Regions from separate parts of the Bacillus sp. FSL K6-6540 genome, predicted to be linked through region 2. Evidence: riboswitches for the same ligand, from Rfam matches in the RefSeq annotation. Region 2 holds a riboswitch; the other holds the start of a gene.
The links. Region 2 has a riboswitch for FMN ahead of ribD (bifunctional diaminohydroxyphosphoribosylaminopyrimidine deaminase/5-amino-6-(5-phosphoribosylamino)uracil reductase RibD). Riboswitches for the same ligand answer to the same signal wherever they lie in the genome.
Positions count from the first base shown of each region.

Region 1: linked by a shared signal. The riboswitch ahead of MHH82_RS06575 (DMT family transporter) and the one ahead of ribD (bifunctional diaminohydroxyphosphoribosylaminopyrimidine deaminase/5-amino-6-(5-phosphoribosylamino)uracil reductase RibD) in region 2 are both predicted to bind FMN.

Region 1 covers NZ_JBBOXH010000001.1:1,537,158-1,545,961, reverse strand. The annotation lists gene MHH82_RS06585 (DUF4179 domain-containing protein) at 1-918, opposite strand, end outside; gene MHH82_RS06580 (RNA polymerase sigma factor) at 980-1,522, opposite strand; gene MHH82_RS06575 (DMT family transporter) at 1,743-2,717, opposite strand; FMN riboswitch at 2,851-3,017, opposite strand; gene MHH82_RS06570 (hypothetical protein) at 3,251-3,604, opposite strand; gene MHH82_RS06565 (ATP-grasp domain-containing protein) at 3,690-4,637, opposite strand; gene MHH82_RS06560 (M20 family metallopeptidase) at 4,655-5,803, opposite strand; gene MHH82_RS06555 (ABC transporter ATP-binding protein) at 5,834-6,841, opposite strand; gene MHH82_RS06550 (ABC transporter ATP-binding protein) at 6,810-7,838, opposite strand; gene MHH82_RS06545 (ABC transporter permease) at 7,835-8,764, opposite strand; gene MHH82_RS06540 (ABC transporter permease) at 8,777-8,804, opposite strand, start outside.
Region 2 covers NZ_JBBOXH010000001.1:2,514,821-2,523,624, reverse strand. The annotation lists gene ribE (riboflavin synthase) at 1-318, opposite strand, end outside; gene ribD (bifunctional diaminohydroxyphosphoribosylaminopyrimidine deaminase/5-amino-6-(5-phosphoribosylamino)uracil reductase RibD) at 342-1,442, opposite strand; FMN riboswitch at 1,710-1,893, opposite strand; gene MHH82_RS11165 (acyl-CoA thioesterase) at 2,094-2,495, shown strand; gene MHH82_RS11160 (peptidylprolyl isomerase) at 2,571-3,002, opposite strand; gene lysA (diaminopimelate decarboxylase) at 3,204-4,538, opposite strand; gene MHH82_RS11150 (spore germination protein) at 4,657-6,291, opposite strand; gene MHH82_RS11145 (stage V sporulation protein AB) at 6,315-6,743, opposite strand; gene MHH82_RS11140 (stage V sporulation protein AA) at 6,740-7,384, opposite strand; gene sigF (RNA polymerase sporulation sigma factor SigF) at 7,681-8,436, opposite strand; gene spoIIAB (anti-sigma F factor) at 8,448-8,804, opposite strand, start outside.

The sequences.
Region 1 (8,804 bases), 980 kb from region 2:
CAGATTATACAGCCACTGAAATCCGCTCTTCGTGGTGCTTGTCGAGCTGGCGTGAAGCTTCAATTCCGATCCGTCCGCGGCGATGACCTTAACCTCCGGCGTATAGTCCGGCAGTTTATCCAGCTCACCGTCGGTACGCTTGCCTTCGATGGCTACACCGATGGATGAAACACTAATGGTGTGGAGAGACAGTGCTTCCTTACCCTCATCAATTGCCAGATTCAAACTCTGTTCTCTTTGCTTGCCCGGAGAAATGGTGAATTGCACATTCCAAGGGCCTTCAACGGCTTGGGCGTTGTCCGCTGACATGATTCGATCGGCTGTGATCCGTGCCTTCAGTCCCTCGAGGTCATTCATCGCATCCATCTCAAACACGCCGACAAGCTTTTTGTTGTCGTCAAGAAGCTGCTGCCCCACCATATAATTCACACTCTGCTCCGTTTTCAGTTCAAGTAGGGGTATCGAAGCACCCTCGGGGAATGGCATGCCGTCCTCTTTCATGAAACTGACCACCAAATAACCGCTGTTGCCGACATAAACCCCTTCTTCAACATTCATGGTTACCCCGGACGCTGTATCCGTCCCTTGTATAGGTGACCGTTCGTCTTCCGCAATGGACGCGGATTGACCGAAGAACTGCTTCAAGCTATCCATGTATTGGCTCGCAAAAGCGGTCGTGCTAAGTATCATAATCATCGCGGCAGCGATAACGATACTGGCTTTGTATTTTTTCACTTTCCTGTTTTTAAACACCATCGTTTCCTCCTCTTGAATACGGTTCATCGCTCGGCTCTTGATCCGTTCCATACTGATCTGCTGCGTTAACTCGCGTTCTTCTTCCTCCGTAAGGAGGAGATTGTCCAGCTCCTGATTGTCGATATTGGCCATGATATCTACAATTCGCCGCTTCACTTGCATCCATCCCCTTTCGCAATCGATTTGAAGCTTCACTCCTATAGACACGGTCTTTATAGAAATCCTACGGATTCTCGGTTTCATAATGTATGCGCAGTTTGTCCCTTGCCCGGCGGATCCGGGCGGTGACGGCTTTCTCCTGCATATTCAGCCGGCTTGCAATATCGCGGACTTTCTCTAAATAAAAGTACCTGCGGATGAATATTTCGCGATCCGGTTCGCCCATCCCCTGTACCATGCCGCTTATCGTTTCCTTCTCCTGCCGTAGAATAGCCAGTGCCTCCGCAGAGGGACAAGAAACGGCGTCATCTTCCAATTCGGATTCAATGACCCGCTGCCTCTTTCGCAATGCATTCAAGGTATGATTACGCGCGGCTATCGCCAGATAAGGCTTGAGACTATCTCCGCGCAGCATGATTTTTGTCCCGTCTGTCCACAGCTTGACCAGCACGTCCCCGGTGATCTCCTCCACATCGAAGGAATTAAACCGCCCTCCTGCCACCTTAGCAACCACCGCGGCTATGTAGCGTGAATAGCGGTCCACCAATGTTTCAAAACATCGCGGATCTTTCCTCGCTAGCCCATCCAGCAATGTCTGATCCTCCATGGGATCCTCCCCCTCTTATATAATCATCTCTGTTGGTAGAACCAAGCCACAAATCCCGTGCTACTATATAAGACACCTTTAATTCCGGAAACCCTACACATCTTTTGAAAAAATAATCCTTTCGCCAAGCAAACGGATTGGAGTAGCTTTGCTTGGGGTAACGGCAAAAAAAGCCGACCCCATCGGGATCGGCTTGTTCTACAAACGTATGATTTTATTGTTATTGCGGAGAAGCCTCGGATTGCTGTCTCGATATGATGAACAGCACGATCCAGATCAGCAGGAATCCAAGGAGCTGAGGCCCTGTCACGATTTGCTGGAATACAATCCAGTTGATCAGCACGCCCACCATGGGAAAACTCAGTTCCGCGAGTGTTGCCACAGAGGCTTTGGTCGTGGTTAACCCTTTATAATAAACCAGCAGGCTCAGGAGACCCGGCAGCAGTGCCTGCCCGATCAGGTTGAGCGACACCAAGGCAAAATCCCCGGTATTCCATGCCGGCATATTCCAAGCTGCCCCCTCGCTCCACGTCAAGACGGTCAGGAGCGGCAGCGCAAGCACAAACCGCAGCGAGGTTACCGTCTCGTACTTCAATTTGCCTACCATCAAGCGTCCCATGACCGTTGAGCCGCCCCATAATGCTGCTGCGCCTAAGGACAGGAGGCTGCCGACTTGAACAAACTCGTTCCAATGGCCGATCGGCAGGGTTAAGCCGAAGGTGAGCAAATACGTGCCTGCCAAGGCGATGATAAGCAGGAGCCCGAAATGGCGCGGGAGCTTCTCTTTCAGAAGCAGGCTGGCCAGAATGATGGCAAACAGCGGCTGCAGCTTCTGCAGCAGCAGGACGGCATTCAGATTGCCGCTCGACAGTCCCATCGTGAACAATACGGTTGCCAGTGCCGATCCGCCCCAGGATATAAACAGCAGCGCGCCGACATGATTCCAGCCAAGGCCTTTTAGTTCCTCCCGGTTTTTCCACAATACAGGGATTGCAATCAAGGAAATAATGATATGTTCAAGCAAAACGATCTGAGCCGAAGTCAGATTCTTGAGCAGGATGACCCGAAATAACGGGTCAACGCCCCACAGGGCGGCCCCCAAAACAACGAGCCAGAACCCTCCTTTAAAACGTCGACTTGCCTGTGTGTCGGAACCATAAGGTTTCACCTTGATCCCGGTATTCATATTACTCATCTTGCCCTCTCCTGTCTTGAATACGGAGGTCTTACTAGCAGAAAGCCCCCGTCATCGGCATGGCCGACGTATACGGGGGCTGATCAAATAAGCCTGCGTCGAATGGAATATTCACATTCACGGCAAACTCATCTTTGATCTTCTCCCATCCGGACTTTACCGTCGGCCTTGGAATTGCACCAAGTCAGTCGCTGCATTCATGTTGGATACAGAACGCAGCGAGTCGCGGGCTTGGGTTCGTTCGCGAAGGAACGAACCATCACCGCCGGTCAGGAATTTCACCTTACCCCGAAGATCCATATTCATGTTTTATTTTGGTCGTGCCATCAAACTGATTAACCGATAATTCCTATAAACTTAGTTGTTATATTGAAATTATAACATGAATCCTTTCATGTAAATACATCTATTTTCAAAATAAACGAAATTAGACTTGAATACAATGAAAAATCTCACGTTCATCCAATACTTACTAAGAATTATACAGCAAGTATCAATTTGTTACCAGTATGATATTTTACCATCTCTTGTTCTTATCCCGAATACGTTCTAGGTTTGACAACAGCCGCTCCTGCCTGGAGATTCAGCAAATCTAGCGCTTCCTTGGTATTGAGGCTCATTCCCCCCCAATGAGGCTTAGATAACAGCTGTGAAGCACTTTCCACAGCTGTCTCCTCAGGTTGTTTCGACTCACTCAACAATATTTTGCTGCCATCAGGCCGAACGATATACTGACGCAAATATCTGCCTTCCCTTATCGTCACAAGCTTCCCTTGGCTCTCCTCCTTCTTGCTCTTCTGGAGTATCTCTTCAAACCTTCCTTGGGCAGGTTCGACTTTCTTCCACTTAGCAGTGTTCCAGTTCATATAGTCGAATTCGATACGCATAAGGCCACATCCTTATCAGCTTATTCATTCACTGATATTATCGGAAACTGGGCACTTCTCCTTAACTCAGGTTAGCGTTAACCGTTCACCGCAGCACAAGCTCCCGCTTCAAATACTCCGACAGCGTCCTGGCGATCTCTTTCATACCTGATACATCCGCAAGCGCTTCGGCATCGGGATTGTAGTTCGTATTGGTGTTCACGTCATACGTATAGGTCTTGCCAGCCGAATCGGTAATAAATTCAATTCCCGCAAAGCTGATGCCATTCTGCTGCAGAAACGCCTCGTACTTGGCAATGAGCGGGCTGTCGAATCCGTTAATGACTTCGAACTTCGGCCGTATAACCGCTTCCTCGCCGACAGGACAGAATTGGTCGCTAATCTGGCAAGCATCGGCCGGACACAATTGGAATCCTTCGGAAGTGTCTACCCGAACCGCATAATAGAATTTGCCGTCGATGAATTCGCAGCGGGTAATATACTGATCCTCGTTCTTGATGTATTGCTGGATTAAGGTTACGCCATCTACCGATTCCTCGAAGCCCGGTCCGTTTACATAGGTCTCCAGGCTCTCTAAACTATCAAACAAGTAGACGCCAAGCCCTTTGCCGGCACGGTTATGTTTCGTAATAAAGGAGCGGTAAGGAAATTCCCTCGCCGCTTGAATGACTGCTTCCTTCCCTACTGCGGCCACCGTAGCCGGGGTCTCGATGCCGAATTTTTGCAGCTCCAGGTACTGCTTGATTTTGTTGATCTCCAGTTCCAGGGCCCGGCTGTTATTCAGTACCGTACGCCCGTTATGCTCCAGCCATGCCAGCACGTTAGACGTATATTCCGCCGCATACCGATGGTTCCGGGAATGGGAGGAGGCACTCATCCGGTTATAAAAGACGCCTGTCGGTGGCAGCTGGCCCAAATCGAGCGTTCCCTCGTGCAGATGCCAGAACTCATGCGGAACCCCCTGCTCTTCCAACGCTTGACGGAGCGGCACGATCCAGCTCTCGTTCTCATGTATAATGTATGCTTTTGTCATGTTCCCATCATCCTCCCTTATCCTTGCTGTCCACGGCTCAATCGCTCAATGACATTAGCGAGCAGCCGGGTACGCGGCACCAATGTATCGATATTCAAGTATTCATCTTGGCTGTGGGCATTCCCGCCGCGCGGTCCGAGTGCATCGATGGTAGCAATGCCTACCGCCGAAGTGATATTGGCATCGGAACCGGAACCCACGCTTTTATCGCCGATATCCTCGCCCAGCTCACGCGCTTCCTCCTGCACGATGCGGAGCAGCCATTCCGAAGCCTCATTCTTGATCATCGGCGGCCGGGTTATGCCACCCGTAAGTTCGAGCGATGTCCCCTCGATATCGACCGTGGAGCAAATCTCGCGGATTTTTCGATCCAGCTCATCCGCCTGCTCCTTCGTGCTCATTCTTACATCAATGAAAGCATTCGCATGGGGAGCGATCGTATTGCTTGAAGTTCCCCCGCTGATTACGCCAACATTGACGTTGATCCCAACCGCTGGATCACTCAAAGCGTGAAGCTTGATGATTTTATGAGCAAGCTCGCCAATGGCGCTCCGTCCTTTCTCGGGTTCAGCTCCGGAATGGGCAGCTACCCCTTTTACCGTCAAATAATATTTGCCGCCGCCTCTTCGTCCCGTAACCAGCGTTCCGTCCTCGTCGCTCGGCTCGACAATCAGGGCGTATTTGCTGAGTTTGGCCTGTTCTTCGATCAGCGCCCGCGAATGAACGGAGCCGACCTCCTCATCCGAATTGAGGATAATGCGAAGGTTCTTGTAGCTGTTGCTGCCCGACTCAATAAGATGCTTGATCGCATACAGCGTCGTAACCTGGCTCGCCTTCATATCGAATACACCCGGCCCATAAGCACGCTTCCCATCCCTGGAGAATGGACGCTCCGCCACCGTCCCCTCCGGAAACACCGTATCCATATGCGCAATAATCAATATTTCCGGATTAGCGGCCTCCGGATGGGTGATGAGCAGATTATTCCCTCGCTCTGTCTGAGCCTGTACAGTGACCTGGAACCCGGCCTCCTCATACAGACGCCCCATTCTGGACGCTACGAGATCCACGCCTGATTTCAAGAACGTGCCGCTCTCGATGTTCACGATCTCCTCAATTTCTTTTAACATTTCCGCCTCTTTCTGTTTCCAGTCTGCTGTAGTCACGCCATCAATCCCCTTTCCCTTTCGATATCGTTAACTCCCGCTTGCGGATTCCTCGAACAAATGGCATTGAACCGTATGCCCTGTCGATGTTTCCCGATTGGCGGGTTTGACTTGTCTGCAGACATCCATCACATACGGACACCGGGTATGAAATACACAGCCGGAAGGCGGATTCAACGGGGACGGAATATCCCCTTGGAGAATAATCCGCTCCCGCTTTGTCTTCGGATGAGGTGCCGGAATCGCGGAGAGGAGAAACTGCGTATACGGATGCAGCGGATGCGCAAACAGCTCGTCTGTAGGTGCCTGTTCCACCAGATGTCCCAAATACATCACGCCAATCCGGTCCGCGATATGCCTCACAACGCTTAGATCGTGCGCAATAAAGAGGTACGACAGTTGAAATTCCGACTGAAGCTCCACCAGCAGGTTCAGTATTTGCGATTGGATGGACACATCGAGCGCGGATACCGGTTCATCGCATACCACCAGCTTCGGACTCAATGCGAGTGCCTTGGCTATGCCGATTCGCTGCCGCTGGCCTCCGGAGAATTCATGCGGGAACCTGTCCAGATGATGCGAGGCAAATCCAACTCGGCTCATGAGCTCCAGCACACGCTCCTGGCGCTCCGCCTTCGTTCCTTGTCCATGAATGATCATCGGCTCGGCTACGCTGTAACCGATTCTTTTCTTCGGATCCAGTGAAGAGTTTGGATCCTGAAAGATCATCTGGACTTCTCGGCGAAAATTCTGTAGCGCCTTGGATCGTAAAGAAAAAATGTCCTGATTGTCAAAAAACGCCTCTCCGGCGGAGGGATCGGTCAATCGCATAATCGTTCTGCCGGTTGTGCTCTTCCCGCTGCCGGACTCTCCGACCAGACCGTAGGTTTCTCCTTCATGGATGACGAAGGATACATCCTCCACCGCTTTCACCTGCTGCTTCCTCCACGAGGAGCCGGACTTCAACGCAAAATATTTCGTTAAATGTTTAACCTCCAGCAGAGGCTCATGCTTCGTAACCGATGTAACTGAAGACATCTCCTTCACCTCTGCTTTCTGCAATTTCCTTGTAATGCCAGCAGCGGACCCGATGTCCATCTGCTGCTTCTTCCAGTATGGGCGGCTCTGATCTGCATACATCCGTGGCAAACGGACATCTTGGGGCAAACCGGCAGCAATGCGCCACATCCTGCATCGCCGGAACCGAGCCCTTAATCTCATACAGCTTCTCTTTACGCTGCCCTTCCATGTTTGGCACCGATTGCAGCAGTCCCATGGTGTAGGGGTGAAGCGGATGATCAAACAGCGTCACCACATCGGTCTCTTCGATAACCTCTCCCAAATACATCACGATCACCCGCGAACACATCTGTGCCACGACCGACAGATCATGGGTGATGAGCATAATACCCATCCGAAGCCTGGCCTTCAACTCGTTCATCAGCTCCAGAATCTGAGCTTGAATCGTGACATCCAGCGCTGTGGTCGGCTCATCTGCAATAAGAAGCCTCGGCTCACAGGACAAGGCTAACGCAATCATCACCCGCTGGCGCATGCCTCCGGACAGTTCGTGGGGATAAGCACGGAGACGCTTCTGCGGATCGGAAATTCCGGTCAGCCGAAGCAATTCCACTGCCCGATCGCGGGCCTGCCGGGACGATACCTTCTGATGCAGGGTTATCGCTTCAATAATCTGGTCGCCAATCGTATACACCGGATTCAGAGAGGACATCGGGTCCTGAAAGATGATCGAGATATCATTACCGCGCACAGTCCGCATCTTCTCTTCGCTCAGTTGAAGCAGATCCTGGCCCGCGAACCGAATCTCTCCGTCATATCGGGTTGTCGTCTCATCGAATAAACGCAGAATCGATTCTGCCGTCACACTCTTTCCGCATCCGGATTCCCCGACAATGCCTACCGTTTCCTCCGGGTAAACCTGAAATGACACCCCATCCACGGCATTGACCGTACCGTCATCTGTCGCGAAGGTAGTGATCAAGTTCTTCACTTCCAACAAAGGAGTTTGGCTCACTTAAGTTCACTCCTATCGATGCCTTGCGTCTGTTTTTTGCGAAATGCATGTTTTTTCTTCATCTTCGGATCTAGAAGATCGCGCAGACCGTCTCCCATCAGATTCAAGCCCAGGATCATCAGTATGATACAAATTCCGGGAAAAACCGTCATCCACCAGGCGTTAAAGATCACGTTCTTCCCATCCAACAGCAGGTTTCCAAGACTGGGAGCCGGTGCAGGAATGCCTGCCCCTAGGAAACTCAAGGACGCTTCCGTCAAGATGGATACCGCGAAGATAAAGGAGGCCTGTATGATTAACGGGGACAACACATTCGGTAAAATATGCAGAGCAATAATCCGGACAGGACCTGCACCTTGTGCACGCAGTCCCTCAATATACGTCTTCTCCTTGATGACCAGCGCAGCCGACCTCACGATGCGCGCAATGGATGGAATATACACGATGGACAGCGCAATGATGACATTACTCGTCCGCGGCCCCATGATCGCTACAATCGAAATGGCCAGCAGAATGGACGGGAACGCATAGAGTCCGTCGCATATTCGCATCAGAATATGATCGCATAGGACGTAATAAGCAGACAGCAAACCCACAACGAGACCAATCAATCCAGCGAACAGCGTGACTGCGGCTCCTACCAGCAAAGATACACGCATGCCATACAGTACCCGGGAGAACACATCCCGGCCAAAATTGTCCGTTCCGAAAATATGCTCTGCACTCGGGGCCTTTAGCCGATTCATCGCCTCCAGCGCATAGGGATCATGGGAAGCAATCCACGGTGCAAGAAGCGCGGCTAATGACACCAAGGCCACCAAAATGGTGCCCGTCATCAGGAGTGGGCTTGATATATAACGCCGCCACTTCAGCGCTCCCGGCTTCGGCGTAGCCGCTGAAGCGGCAAGCTTCACTTCAGACATCATCTTCACTCCTTCCTATCGACGATTCAACTTGACTCGGGGA
Region 2 (8,804 bases):
GCCGATGCCATCCACGTGTCCCTGAACGATATGGCCTCCGAATCTCCCTCCGGCTGCCATCGCCCGTTCCAAATTAACCTTCCCGCCCGGCTGCAGCTCCTTGAGATTCGTGTTTCTATAGGTTTCCGGCATAACGTCAACCGTAAATACGCCCTTGTCGATCGCTGTAGCCGTCAAGCAGACGCCATTTACGGATACGCTGTCGCCCAACTTCAGATCGTCCATAATCCGGTTAGCGGAAATGCTCAGCAGCATGGCCTCCCCTTGGCGCCCGATACGCCGCATCTCGCCGATCTCCTCGACCAATCCAGTAAACACAGGCTTCCCTCCTTTCTCGCTCCTTATTTCCAGACCGGAATGCCGGTGACGTAGATATTGTCGCCCAGTCTTTCGGTCTCAAGTCCTGTCAGCGAAATCGCTTGGTTCATCTGTTCATAACCGCTGAACATGTAATTTCCCGGCGCATCATACCCGCCGATGATTTTGGGAGCGATAAACTGGATGAGCCGGTCCACCAGCTTCTGCTCCAGCATCGAGCCATTAAGCGTACCGCCGCCTTCCAGCAAAATCGAGGCGATCCCCTTTTGTCCCATCTGCAGCAGCGCTCCCTTCAGATCCACCCGCGGTCCAGGCCCGCAGGGGATGACCTGAGCACCAAGCTCTTCCAACTCGGACCGCTTCGTGCCATCCGCCTGCTCCGTCGTCAAGATCCAGGTTGGCGCCAATCCGTCTGACACGACATGGCTGTCGAGCGGTATCCTCAGGCTCGAATCCACGATGATCCTGACCGGGTGAAGCCCCTCAACGCCAAGCCGGGTCGTCAGGCTCGGGTTATCCGCGATAACCGTAGACACGCCGACCATGATGCCTTGATGGCGATGGCGCAGCGTATGCACAAGCTCCCGGGATTTTTCATTGGAGATCCACTTGCTGTCCCCGGTTTTCGAAGCGATCTTGCCGTCCAGCGTGCTCGCCGTCTTTAACGTCACGAAGGGCCGGCCCGTCGTAATGAATTTAATAAAGGCTTCGTTCAGGCGAAGAGCGCGATCTTTAAGGATACCCGTTTCAACCTCGATTCCCGCTGCGCGCAGCATCTGAATCCCTCTGCCCGCCACGAGGGGATTCGGGTCCTCGCAGGCCACAACCACCCGCCGAACGCCCTCGGCGATAAGCCTCTCGCTGCAAGGCGGCGTAGCGCCGTAGTGACTGCAGGGCTCCAATGTCACGTACACGGTACTGCCTGCCGCTTTCGGCCCGGCCATATTCAGGGCATGAACCTCGGCATGCGGCGTTCCCCGCTCCAGATGCGTGCCCACCCCGGCGAGAGCGCCATCCTTAACTACGACGCAGCCGACTACCGGGTTGATCCCGGTTTGGCCCTGCGCACGTTCAGCCAGATCCAGCGCAAGTGACATATAGAATTCATCGTTGACGATATCCATGCTAAACATGCCCCTTTCCCAACGTTCATACAAAAAAGCCCGGCCAAAGATTCCGAAGAATCCTTAACAGGGCTTGATGGAAGTTAATCATTGACACGATAAATAACCGTCATGAATGCAGATTTCGCGTATGACAAGCGACCCAAATCCGTAACAGGCGACACCAAAAAAACGCCGTCACAGCTTTGAATTGCATGTGAAAACCTGCACATAACGCATGTCACGCTGTGCGCAAAGACACAATAACATGTGCTGCTTATGTGCCTCTCACTCCTTCTCCCATCCAGACTATACTGTCGGTCCCGGATTTGCACCAGGTCCACCGCATACGATGTGTAACGTCACATTCATATCCGGGTCACGGACTAAGACGCAGCACTCTGCTTCGATAAGCTCAATAACTGCGTTCATCACCGCCGGTAGGGAATTTCACCCTGCCCCGAAGGATAAAACCTATGAAATTGTTTGATCTTATGAAGAATCTTATCACCCCCTTTTGAAAATTGCAAGATAAAACAACTAACTTTTTTAAAGCGTATAACTTTAATGCTGTCATTAGCATGGACTTTTGAAGGAGAATGCTTCCCGAAAGGAGAACAGTTAAGTAGGGTAGCAAGGAGATAAGTAGCAGTTGAAAAGGAGCGAGCCACGATGAAAACTTCGCTGGACATTATCGTCCGTCCCACGGAGATCGACGTCAACGGACATGTAAACAATGCAAAATACCTCGAATACCTGGAGTGGGGCCGGGAGGAATGGTACGAAGCGGGAGATCTGCGGTATGATGTGCTGAAACGGCTCGGGGTCCAGACCGTCACCGTCAATATTAATATCAATTACCGCAAGGAGTGCGGCCAAGGCGAACGGCTGACCGTCGTGACGGAACCCGAATCCATGGGCCGCACGAGTTACGTCATGGCCCAGCGGATATACAACGAACAGCATGAGCTTTGCGCGGATGCCATCGTTACCAGCGTGGCGATGGATGTAAACTCACGTAAAAGCCGGCCCGTCCCCGAAGAACTCAGCCGATTGTTCCCAGCCCCTGCGTAATCCGCCCTTTGCGGCGGCCATAAAAAACAGGCTCACCTCTGAGGGTGAGCCTGTTTTTGCATGATGCTGAATTTATTATGCTTCGTACACTTCTACTTTTTCCATTTTGTCGCGGCCTTTGAATGCATCCACATACTCCATGCCTTCAACGACTTTGCCAAATACGGTATGTTGTCCGTCCAAATGAGGCTGCGGCTCGTAGCACACGTAGAACTGACTTCCGCCGGTGTTTCGGCCGGCATGCGCCATGGCCAAGCTTCCGCGCTCGTGCTTGTTAGGATTGATCTCGCAATTAATCGTATAACCCGGTCCGCCGGTCCCCGTTCCCTGCGGACATCCGCCTTGAGCGACGAATCCAGGAATTACGCGGTGAAATACCAGACCGTTATAGAAGCCGGAGTTGGCCAATTTCTCAAAATTAGCTACCGTGTTCGGTGCATCGTTCTCGAACAGGTCGAGCACAACCTCTTTGCCGTTTTCCAAGGTGATCTTCGCTTTTTTTGCCATATGTGTGTATCTCCTTCCGTTATCTCAAACGCTTTTATCGATTTTTTTACAATGCAAGTTATAGTTTACTATGAATTGAGCCTCGAAGCAAAACGATCTTGTCCCCGTCCTCGCGACCATATTCGACGGAAGGCAGGACGAAGAGCCCTGACCGCAGCCGGAGGCTTTGGCGGGCCCTTCCTATCCAGAAACATTGACGTCTTATAAACTCGTAACGGTTTCTTTTATTACATCCGCCGGCACGACATCGTTGCTGATGATATCGGCAAGCGATTCGCGGCGAACGACCAGATTGCTTTGCCCATCCTTCACGAATACGACCGCAGGTTTGCGGATCCGGTTGTAGTTGCTGGCCATGGAATAGTTGTATGCGCCCGTGCAGGACACCGCCAGCAGATCGCCCGTTTCAACCTTCGGAAGCTCCAGGTCCCAAATCAGCATGTCTCCGCTCTCGCAGCACTTGCCGGCAATGGATACCGTTTCTTCCGGCTCTTCTTTAGCCCGGTTTGCAAGCAGCGCTTCGTATTTCGATTCGTAGAGCGCCGGACGCGGATTGTCCGTCATGCCGCCGTCGACGGCAACATATTTGCGCACCCCGGGAATATCCTTGCTGGTTCCCACCGTGTAGAGCGTGGTACCTGCGTCACCGACGATGCTCCGACCCGGTTCCACCCAAATTTCAGGAAGCTCGGAACCAAGGCCCGCAAAATGGTTCTTTACCGCATCCGTAATCGCTTTTACATACTGGGATACTTGAAGCGGCGTATCTCCATCCACGTAGCGGATACCGAATCCGCCGCCCAGGTTCACGACCTTGAACACGACGCCCAGGCCTTCTTTTACGGAAGCTGCAAATTCAGCTACGCGCTGAACAGCCATCTGGAAGCCTTCCACCTCAAAAATCTGGGAACCGATGTGGGAATGGATGCCCATGAGATGAATATTCGCCTGTGCTTCCGCAAGCTGCACCGCTTCGTACGCAGAGCCGTTGCCGATATCAAAGCCGAACTTCGAATCGGTTTGTCCGGTCGAGATATATTCATGCGTATGCGCCTCGACGCCCGGTGTCACGCGAAGCAAAATGTTGACCTTGCGGTTCTTCTCGGCAGCGATGGCCTGCAGCATATGCAGTTCGATCACGTTATCGACAACGAAACAGCCGATTTCGGCATCCAGCGCCATCTCGATCTCTTCCGGCGTCTTATTATTTCCGTGGAAATGAATCCGATCCGCCGGGAATCCGGCCTGAAGCGCCGTGTACAGCTCTCCGTCGGAAACAACGTCGAGCGACATGCCTTCCTCGTCGGCCAATCGGCACATGGCCATAACGCAGAACGCTTTGCTTGCATACGCGACTTGGAACTTCAAACCGGAAGCCTTAAAGGCCTCGATGTATTCCCGGCAGCGGTTGCGAACCGACTGCTCGTCTACGATATATAGTGGTGTTCCATATTGAGCTTTCAAATCGGATGTGTCACACCCGCCGATTTCCAAATGCCCCTGATCGTTAATCTTGCTTGTACCGTGTAAAAACATGCTTACAATTCCTCCGATCCATTGTTTCAAAAATAGGGTAATCGAATAATTGTTCACAGTATAGCAGACAACGGAAGGTAATCAAAATGGATTTTTCAACACAACATTTGTGTTATTGTTAGTGCTCGCCCCTCGGATTCATTTCCGGGCCCATTTTCGTGTTGTCACGCGTTTTGTTGAGAGCCGGGCGTCTTCTTGACAGAAGCAGCGGTTTGCGGAATAAAATTTCGCCCATCGCTTTTGCACTAAATGGTATAAACGGCCATAAATAAGACGAGTTATAGGAACGGTGGGTCGTCAGGAGCAGAATCAGGAGCGTTGTGCCGATGACAAAGCCCTTCACCCCAAACAAGGCTGTGGCCAGCAGCAGGATCAGCCTGACCATCCGATTGGCAAGTCCCAGCTCGTAACTCGGAGTCGCATACATCCCGATGGAGGCAACCGCCATATACAAGACAACCTCGTTGACAAACAATCCGGTTTTAACGGCAATATCGCCGATCAAAATCGCAGCGATCAAGCCCATTGCCGATGCGAGCGGCGTCGGTGTATGAACCGCGGCCAAACGGAGCAAATCCACCCCGAATTCCACGATCAGAAACTGCAGAATAATGGGAATTTTCGCATTCTCCTGCGGACCGATGATATCGAGTCCCGGCGGCTTCAATTCAGGATGGACAACCAGCAGCATCCACAACGGGAGCAGGAACATGGAAGCAAAAATGCCTATAAATCGTATCCAGCGAAGATAAGTCCCCATAAACGGGGTCTGCCGGTTCTCTTCCGCATGCTGGCAGAGATCCAGGAAGGTGGTCGGCATGATCATCACACTCGGCGATGTATCCACCATAATGACGATCCGGCCTTCCAGCAGGTGGGAAGATACCACGTCCGGCCGCTCCGAATAACGGACCAGCGGATAGGGGTGCCAGCCCTTGTTTACAATCGCTTCCTCCAGCTGCTTGTCGCCTAGAGGGAGCCCCTCCAAATCGATTTCCTGGATTTTCTTCCGGATGGCTTCTACCTGGGTACGGTCGGCTACGTCATCGATGAAGACCAAACTGACGTCCGTTCTCGTACGCCTTCCCACTTTGATGATCTCCACATGCAGTCCCGGATCACGAACCCGTCTCCGCACGAGGTTAACGTTTGTCACCAGCGTCTCCGTAAACCCGTCCCTGGCGCCTCGAACAACGCGTTCGACAGCCGGCTCTTCGAGTCCCCGTACGGGATATTTCCGGGTGTCCAGGATGATGGCGGAATGCGCATCCTCGATGAACAGCGCGCATAGGCCTGACAGGACCTCGTCAATCACCTTGCTGAGCCTGGTATCCCGCTCCACCTGAACATGGGGAATATAGCGGTTCATGATTTCGGAAAGCGCATGGTTGTTAACGTCGTCTGGCGTCAGGTACGTCAGTCTTGTCAAAATTTCCGTCACCACGACATCGTTGGTGAACCCGTTTAGAAAGAGAAGCCCCGCATTTCTGCCGGCAAAGTTCATCTCGCGGAATACCACGTCAAACGAAACACCAAGGCCGATCACTTCCTTAAGCGTTTCTTTTAGTACGCTCAGCTTCGCGGGAACATCGTCCGTTTGCTGCCAATAAATGACGGATTCCTTGGTGCTGTCGGAGGTTTCCGCCTCCCTCTTTTCCTTCAGCGCTTCTTCCTCCAGCGCTTTGATCTCCGATGGAGGAATGATCGGAATCCCGGCCTCCAGTTCGCCGCCATGCGTTGTTTTCTCGTCCATAACCTACCTCCTAGCCATAACTGTCACTTGCTGTAAACAAACCAGTCGAACAGGGAACCCGCTACCTTGCCTGCCACCATCGCCATCAGAAGACCAAACAAATACCCCTTCAGCCGGAGCCGCTTGGCCAGAATCGGCAGGACATTCAATACTTCCGTCAGTGCGGCTGCCAGCATGCCGATAAATATTCCGCACATCAGTCCGATTACGGTACTCACGACCGGTCCCAAAGGAACGGACCATCTCCAGAAATCGGCCACCGTGCCAATGAAGGATCCCGTTATCAATGCTCCTTCGTACCAATGCACCCGGCTGTAAGTCGCCGTCAACTGGGACAATCTCGGTATGATGTCCAGCACAATGATGAGCGCAATCACGCCGCCGCCGACGGCGATGCCTCCGGCAACGCCGAGAACACAGGTAAATACCCCTTGCAGAATGGACAACATCATGGTTTTTCCCCCGTCGTATCGGCACTGGCATTCATTTTTCGGTATTCTTCGGCAACCACGAACTGATCCAGATTTTCCTGATAGAGGTACATTTCCACCTCCAGCGGGGTCGGTTCTTCATTCCATTTTTTCTTGAACAAATGATTGAAGAACACCGTCATGCCGAATCCGAGCCCCAGAGAGTAAGCGATCTGGAACAAATAGGGATGCTCATCTCGTTTTCCCGTCACCATTTCGACAATCCGGATCTGGACCTCAAGCATGTTGACGTCTGCATGAAAGTTCATGATGGTGAGCGCAGAACCGAAAAACAAGAGCAGCCAAATAAGCGGGAACCACAGTCTGGATCGTTTGCTGTCCGGACCGACAAGCTCCACCAGGGTATGATGGTTACCCATCGGTTCAATATGGGCGCCCGGAATCAACCCTTGTATCTTCGGAATGATTTGAATCAGATCCATGACAAGACGGTTGCCGTCGATATCCTTCGGCTGAGTCAACGGCAGGGCTCTGAGCCGTTTCTCCCATTCGGGCTCACAGACTATGAAGGCGACATCACCTAGTTTGACGGTCTGGTCTCTCGGCAGCCGTATTCGGCTCCGCAGCTGCAGAAACACCGTCGGAGTGGGATTAACCTTCATCCGAAACACTCCTTTACTGCTAAATTACCGTTAGTATGGGAAATTGCCATCGTTTCTACTCGGATTTACCATACTTTCTTTAATCGCCGGATCGGCCAGGATCGTTATACAAAAAAAACAAGCTAATCAACCATCGACATCTCACTTAGAAGACAGGCCCCCTTTAGGGAAAGTTCGTCAAGTGAGATAAAGGGGGAAGACGCTGAAGTGGTTACGGTCTTATTTCCGCAAGAAAGCGCCGTCCCAGAAGGACGGCGCTTTCTTTGTGCAGGCTTTAGGATACGGTATAGATCCCGCTACTGCGCGATCTCGTTTCGAATGCTCTGCAATATTTTTTTCTCGAGCCGCGATACCTGCACCTGGGATATGCCCAGCCGGGTGGCAACTTCCGACTGCGTCTGATCCCGATAGTACCTTAGATATACAATGAGCCGCTCCCGTTCGGTCAAGCCCCCTATCGCTTCGTTCAAGGCCAGCTTGTCAAACCATCGTTCCTGCGAATCATCGGCAATCTGATCCATTAGCGTGATGGGATCCCCGTCATTTTCAAATACGGTCTCATGAATCGAGGTTGGCGGTTTGTTCGCCTCCTGGGCAAACACCACTTCCTCGGGCGTTACCCCCAGCTCTTCGGCAACCTCTTTCACCGTGGGAAGACGATCGAGCTGCTTGGACAGCTCGTCCCGCTTCTTCCTGACTTTGTTGGCCATCTCCTTAAGCGAACGGCTGACCTTCAGAGTCCCGTCGTCCCTTAAGAAACGCTGAATTTCACCGATAATCATCGGTACGGCATAGGTAGAGAACTTTACGTCATAACTGAGATCGAACTTGTCCACGGATTTGAGGAGACCGATACAGCCGATCTGAAACAGATCATCCGGCTCATACCCCCGGTTCATAAACCGTTGAACGACAGACCAGACAAGACGAATATTACAGTTGACGAGCGTGTCCCGGGCGACATTATCCCCGCTTTGGCTAAGTGCAATGAGTCGTTTGACCTCCGCGTCGTCCAAATAAGTCTGCGAAGTTTTCTTCACATCGGCATCCATTTGTCCAACCCCTAATTATATAAAGCTTTCTTAGATTCGATCCTCTTTTTCATTTTGATCGACGTACCGTTGCCTGGTTCGCTGACCACTTCAAATTCGTCCATGAAATTTTCCATGATGGTGAATCCCATGCCGGATCGTTCCAGCTCCGGCTTCGAGGTATACAGCGGCTGCTTCGCCATCTCCAGATCTTCGATCCCGTGGCCGGAATCTTCGATGCGCAGCGTGATCATATCCCCGTCTATCGAGGCTTCAATCTTGACGACCCCTTCCGGGTCGCTATCGTAACCATGGATGATGCTGTTCGTGACGGCCTCGGAAACCACCGTTTTCAGATCATTCAGCTCATCCATGTTGGGATCCATCTG